2 regions of the Candidatus Clostridium radicumherbarum genome follow, and region 1 is predicted to be linked to the other one. Evidence: riboswitches for the same ligand, from Rfam matches in the RefSeq annotation. Region 1 holds a riboswitch; the other holds the start of a gene.
The links. Region 1 has a riboswitch for glycine ahead of ACJDUH_RS05910 (GrdX family protein). Riboswitches for the same ligand answer to the same signal wherever they lie in the genome.

Region 1 (3,419 bases):
TCCACAAAATACAGGAAATATTGCTAGAACTTGTGTATTAACTAATTCTAAATTACATCTGATTAAACCTCTTGGCTTTAGTCTTGAGGAAAAGCATTTAAAAAGGGCTGGATTAGATTACTGGACATATTTGGATATGGAGGTACATGAGTCTTACGAGGATTTTAGAAAAAAGTATCCTGAAGGGAATTTCTATTTTTCTACTACAAAAGGCAAAAAGTTTTATACTGAAGTAAGTTACAAAGAGGGAGATTTTATTATATTCGGAAAAGAAACAGCTGGGCTGCCCGATTATATTCGTAATGACAACCTAGATAATCTAATAAGGGTTCCAATGCTTGAAAGCAGTACAAGATCTTTAAATCTCTCCAACACTGCAGCTATCCTAGCTTATGAAGCATTAAGACAAATGAATTTTCCAAACATGAAGTAGGAGGAGAAATAAAATGGATAAGATTAAAATAGTTACTGATAGTACCTCAGATTTGCCATTAGATATTATAAATAAATATGACATAGAGGTACTCCCCCTTACAGTACATTTTGGAAAGGTCACTTATAGAGATGGAGTAGATATAAAACTCCCTGAATTTTTACAGAAAATAAAAACTTCTGATGTTTTTCCTACTACATCACAAATCAATCCTCAAAGCTTTTATGAATGTTATAAAAAATATTTAGAAGAAGGTTATAAAATACTATCAATACATATTTCATCTAAAATGAGTGGGACATACCAATCAGCATGTATTGCTAAAGATATGCTGCAAAGCGGGGATGTTTTTGTTATAGATAGTTTAAATGTTACTTCGGGCCTTGGTCTTTTAGTTTATAAAGCCTGTATTTTAAGAGAATTAAATTACTCCTTTGAGGAAATAAATAAAAAGCTTATGGAAATTATTCCTCATGTAAAAAGTGCGCTATCCTTTGAAAGCTTAGAAAACCTAGTTAAGGGAGGCCGGCTATCAAAGACAGCAGGAATGGTTGGCAGCATATTAGGCTTAAGATTAATTCTAGAGATAAAAGATGGGGAAATAGCTGTAATGGACAAGGTTAGAGGAAGCAAGAAAGCTAGCAAAACCATAGTAGATTATGTTGAGAAAAAAGGTATCAAGGACAATGAGCCTTCATTTTTACTGCAAGCTGATAATAAGGACGTCTATGAGGTTTTAAAGGAATACCAGGTATTAAATTGCAGGGAATTTGTTGAATGTGAAGTAGGATGTGTAGTTGGTACTCATTCAGGAAGTGGTGCAAGCGGTATTTTTTTCATTGAGAATTATTAATTCTGAAATATTATATTCAGCACTCATAAATTTTGAGAGAAATTAATTCAAAAAACTATAGCAATTTTATTATGTATATAATATAATAACATTAAGGAAATAATACCTATATAATATTGATGGATGAAACTTTCGAGAGATAATCATTTATGATAGCCGAAGGAATAAGCAGGAAAGCCTAAAACCTGTGAAGCTCTCAGGCAAAAGTATCGAAAGTGGACATATCTCTGGAAAGCTTGAACTATTTAAATTAGAAGTTCATCACCGAAGGAGTAAATCTCTCAGGTTAAAAGACAGAGTACAATGGCGTAAGGCTTTGTACTTTGTCTTTTTTGTTTTATGACTGTACAAGAATTATATTATATTTTTCTTGAAAACCTATACATAATTTGGAGAATAATGTATGATTGAATCAATTATTGTTGTAACCAATAATACTTTGGTAGAAGAAAATTTAGGAAATAAGTTTTCTGTAAATTTCATTAATGGAAGTGCTGTTGATGTTTTAATTAAGGCTAGAGACTACGTTCATAACAATCATAGGCTCCTGACACATCCTTTAATAAGCAGCATTAAACCAAATGAAATGCCTTTTAGAACGATTATAATATCTAAACAAAAGGAAAATAATATAGATATGGAATCCCTAGAGCTTATAGAGAATAGTATCAGTACTACTAATAAGTTCATGAAGGATTTTGGCATTCCTAATTGGAATGAGAGCATATTGAATGATTTCCAATTAATAGACTTTGATATTATATATAATGCCATTAATTAATTTTTAAAGGAGGTAAGTACATGGCACATATTTACGATACTATAATAATAGGCGGGGGACCTGGAGGTTTATCAGCAGGTCTTTATGCTGCAAGATCAAAAATGGATACTTTACTTATTGAAAGAGCAAAATTTGGAGGGCAGACTGCAACTACTGATGAACTTGAGAATTATCCAGGTTCTATAGAGGATTGTACTGGTCCATCTTTAATTGAAAGAATGAGAAAACAAGCAGAAGAGTTTGGTACTAAATTTGTTAAAGATGAAATAACTGAAGTTGATTTTTCAGGTAAAATCAAAAAGCTTATAGGTAAGAAAGAAACATATGAAGCTAAGACAATAATAATAGCAACAGGAGCATATCCTAGGCTTGCTGGGTTCGAAAACGAGTTAGAACTTAGAGGTAAAGGCGTATCTTATTGTGCAACTTGTGATGCTGACTTTTTCACAGAGCTGGATGTTGCTGTAGTAGGTGGTGGTGATTCTGCACTTACAGAATCTATTTATTTAACTAAGTTTGCAGAAAATGTAACAATCATTCATAGAAGAGACCAATTTAGAGGAGCAAAATCCATACAAGACAAAGTTTTTAACAATCCTAAAATAAATATTATTTATGATTCCGTAGTTGAAAAAGCTAATGGAGATGAGATATTAGAAGGGCTAGTACTTAAAAACGTTAAGACAGGGGAAGCTAGTGATTTAAAGGTCGATGGATGCTTTGTTTTTGTAGGATATCTACCAATTACAGAACTTTTCACAGGCAAAATAAATTTGGATGAAACAGGGTATATAATTACTGATGAAGAAATGAAAACTAATGTGCCTGGAGTATTTGCAGCAGGAGACGTTAGAAGAAAGTCCTTAAGACAGGTTATTACAGCTGCTGCAGATGGAGCAATAGCTGCAACTAATGCAGAGCATTATTTAGAAAATGAATTTAATGAAATTTAGGAGGTAAAAGAAAATGTTAGAATTAAACAAGGATAATTTTGAGACAGAGGTATTAAATTACACTGAGATGCCTGTATTTGTTGACTTTTGGGGAGATAAATGTGAAATCTGCAAGGAACTAATGCCTGGAGTACATGAATTAGAACATAAATATGGTGATAAAATAAAATTTTCTAGTCTTAATATAAGCAGTGCTAGAAGGCTTGCAATTGGCCAAAAGGTATTAGGACTTCCTACAATGATAATTTATAAAAATGGCGAAAAGGTCAGCACAATTACACCTGACAAAATAAGCAGTTTAGATGATGTAGAAAATTTTTTAAAGAGTGTTTATGAAACACTATAATTCATAAAAAAATGAACAATGAAAACATAACTGATTATACTTTCATTGTTCAA
Region 2 (3,419 bases), on a different contig from region 1:
CTTCTATTACTCCAAAGAAATTAGGATTTTGGACTATAACAGCTGCAGAATTATTGTTTAAATTAGCTTTAAGACTTTCAATATCAGTTTCCCCATCTTTTGTTTCTATTTCTACTAGCTCATCACCATGAAATCTCATATAGGTTTTTAATACTTTTCTAATTTCAGGATGTACGGCTTTAGATACTAATACTGTTTTACGTTTTGTATTTTCTGAGGCCATCATTGCAGCTTCTGCGCAGGCAGTTGCTCCATCATACATAGATGCATTTGCTACGTCCATTCCAGTTAATTCGGCAATCATAGTCTGATATTCAAAAATAGCCTGAAGGGTACCCTGGCTTATCTCCGGCTGATAAGGTGTATATGCAGTATAAAACTCTGATCTTGAAGTAATGTGCTTAACAACTGATGGAATATAATGATCGTAGGAACCAGCACCTAAAAAGCATACTAAGTCCTCACTGTCAAGATTTTTACTTGCAAGTGCCTTAACTTTTTTACTAACCTCAAGCTCAGACATGGGCTCATTTAGATTAAGTTTTCTTTTTAATCTTAAATCTTCTGGAATATCCTTAAAAAGATCTTCTAATGAGTTCATACCTAAGCTGTCAAGCATCTTTTCCTCATCTAAACTACTGTTAGGTATATATGGAAACATTATTAAGCCTCCTCATTACATAATTTTTCATAGGAATCAGCATTCATAAGTCCTTGAAGTTGACTATTATTTAATATTTCAGCACATACCATCCAATTTTCAAAAGCATCTTCATTCACTAATTCTGGATTGTCTACAATTGCTTCGTTTACTTCAAGTATTTTCCCGTCAATTGGCATAAATACATCTGAAGCTGCTTTAACTGACTCAATTGTTCCAAAGGTGTCACCTTCACTAATTTCACTGTCTACTTCTGGTAATTCCACATAAACGATGCTTCCTAATGCATGCTGAGCAAAATCTGTAATTCCGATATAAGCCTTTTCTCCTTCAACTCTTACCCATTCATGTTCCTTTGTGTACAATAATTCTTTTAATACTTTCATTTTAATTTCCTCCTCATTATTAATACTTACTAGTTTATGCGGCACGGTGTAGTCCATCTAGGACTTTAACGGCCTTTATTTTTTGTAATTTTTTGTATAAAACTTCTTGCTTATAACTTCTGCCTTTAATGATTTATTTCTTACTTGTACATTTATTTCAGTTCCTAATTCTGTGTAATTTGATTCAATAAGCGCAAGTCCAATATTTTTCTTCAAAGTTGGTGAAAAATACCCAGTAGTCACAAATCCAATATTTTTTCCTTCAGCAAAAACTTCATAGCCATGTCTTGGAATTCCTCTGTCCTTCATTTCGAACCCAACCAGCTTTCTCTTAAGCCCTTCTTCCTTTTGTTTAGCTAAAGCCTCTTTACCTATGAAGTTTTCTTTGTTTAACTTAACAAAAAAGCCCAGGCCTGCTTCAAGTGGTGTAATATCTTTTGTAATTTCATTACCATATAGTGGCAGTGTTGCTTCGAATCTTAAGGTGTCTCTGCAGCCAAGCCCCGCTGGTACCAGCCCGTAAACCTTTCCAGTCTCAAGAAGACTTTCCCAAATAGTTTCTATATTTTTATTCTCTGTATATATTTCGAATCCATCCTCACCAGTATATCCTGTTCTTGAAACTAAGCATTTAATACCTGCTATTGATACATCTTTTTTACAATAGAAAAACTTTATATCATCTAAGTTTTCAGTTGTTAAATTTTGAAGTATTTCTTGAGCCTTAGGACCCTGCAGCGCAACTTCAGAAACTTCATTTGAAACATTTATAATTTCTACCTGAAACTTGCCTTTATTTTGAAGCATCCATTCATAATCTTTATCTACGTTACTAGCATTTACTACTAGTAGGTAGTTTTCATTGTTAAACTTGTAAACTAATAGGTCATCAACTACACCGCCATTCTCATAGCACATAAAGGAGTAAATAACTTGATTTTCATTTAAAACACTTATATCATTAGTTACTAGATTTTGAACAAAGTCAAAGGCTTCTTTTCCTTTTACTTCAACCTCTCCCATATGAGATACATCAAATAAACCAGCTTTGTTTCTTACTGCTTCATGTTCCTCAATAATCCCTTCATATTGAACTGGAAGACACCAGCCGGCAAACTCTATTAGTTTTCCTCCATACTTTTCATGTGCATTATACAGCGCTGTTTTTTTAAGGTTTTCCATAACGCATTCTCCCTTCAATTATGTATTTATTTGCTTTATTAATTAAAATAAAAAGAGATATGATGGCAAAGCAATGCTGCAAGCCTTCATATCTCTCTGTATATTTACCTGAAAGTTTTAATACCCTAAGAGTATTTTTCTTCTTCGGTGCCATTTCTGAACTTTCCAGAGTTCCATCCATTAACGGTTGTTTTGCCTGAAAGCTTCTAAACCAATCGGCAATTAGTTTATTTCTTCTTCGGCTATCTCTGATAGATATCTCCCGCTAATATCATCTGATATATTAATATTAAATTTTTAATATTTATAATTTAAATATATACTATTAGGAATATTGTGTCAATTTAATTAATAAATTAACAATCTATTTGTTATAGTACCTTATTTATATTTTCAATTACTTCTTTAATCCGTAAATTATCTAAAGGAATTCCCTTGTACCAAACATCATTATCCCCAATATTCTTACTGAAATATCTTGCCTTTAAAATAACTTCGGGCCTATATTCAAAATGAAGAATATCGAAATGATTCCATTTACCACCCCAAATAAAATTATGATTTTCAAAAATACTTACTAATTCCTTTGGATAGGTTAAAAGTCTTTTTTCACCCTCCTTGATAGATGCCCATTTCCAGTAATCGTACTTGCTGCTGGCAAGGTCTATTGCAATTCCAAAGGCATGTGGACTTAGCCTATTTGTTCCAGCTATATTTCTATAATTAAAGGTGCCGCATGTTGGATATAGTGCTCTTCTTATATTGTCCTTTCCCAATGACTGAGCTTCCCGTACAGCAGCACTTAATTCCTTTGCTGCATTATTATTTCCATTAAATTGTAGAAAAGCATAACCAATATTGGCTTTTTTAAGATTAGCTTCAACTGAGCTTTTTGTACTTCCATAAACTTCTTTGAGAAGCTCATAATTTCTAAACCTTCCAGGATCATAATTCTTTTCCATTAGCCCAGTGGGAAAATCTAATGGATAGAGTTGTTCCAAAGTATCTTGCAAATCAGCATTGTTAATTTTTTCTTCAATTGACTTTGTTTTTTTATCATCATATAATATCTTTTTTCCTGATTTCATATTTATATAGATTATCCCATTTTCTTTTACTTCAAAACCAGTAATGTACTCAGGGTAGGCAAGTGTCAAACATAATAGATCCTGCTTAATGACAATATTATT

Region 2: linked by a shared signal. The riboswitch ahead of gcvT (glycine cleavage system aminomethyltransferase GcvT) and the one ahead of ACJDUH_RS05910 (GrdX family protein) in region 1 are both predicted to bind glycine.

What each region holds. Positions count from the first base shown of each region.
Region 1 is NZ_JBJHZY010000001.1:1,246,923-1,250,341, forward strand. Features, by position in the region: gene trmL (tRNA (uridine(34)/cytosine(34)/5-carboxymethylaminomethyluridine(34)-2'-O)-methyltransferase TrmL) at 1-433, shown strand, start outside; gene ACJDUH_RS05905 (DegV family protein) at 447-1,286, shown strand; glycine riboswitch at 1,410-1,508, shown strand; glycine riboswitch at 1,512-1,585, shown strand; gene ACJDUH_RS05910 (GrdX family protein) at 1,690-2,067, shown strand; gene trxB (thioredoxin-disulfide reductase) at 2,088-3,020, shown strand; gene ACJDUH_RS05920 (thioredoxin family protein) at 3,034-3,366, shown strand.
Region 2 is NZ_JBJHZY010000004.1:351,696-355,114, forward strand. Features, by position in the region: gene gcvPA (aminomethyl-transferring glycine dehydrogenase subunit GcvPA) at 1-661, opposite strand, end outside; gene gcvH (glycine cleavage system protein GcvH) at 664-1,047, opposite strand; gene gcvT (glycine cleavage system aminomethyltransferase GcvT) at 1,123-2,229, opposite strand; glycine riboswitch at 2,324-2,400, opposite strand; glycine riboswitch at 2,404-2,504, opposite strand; gene ACJDUH_RS17635 (M15 family metallopeptidase) at 2,601-3,419, opposite strand, start outside.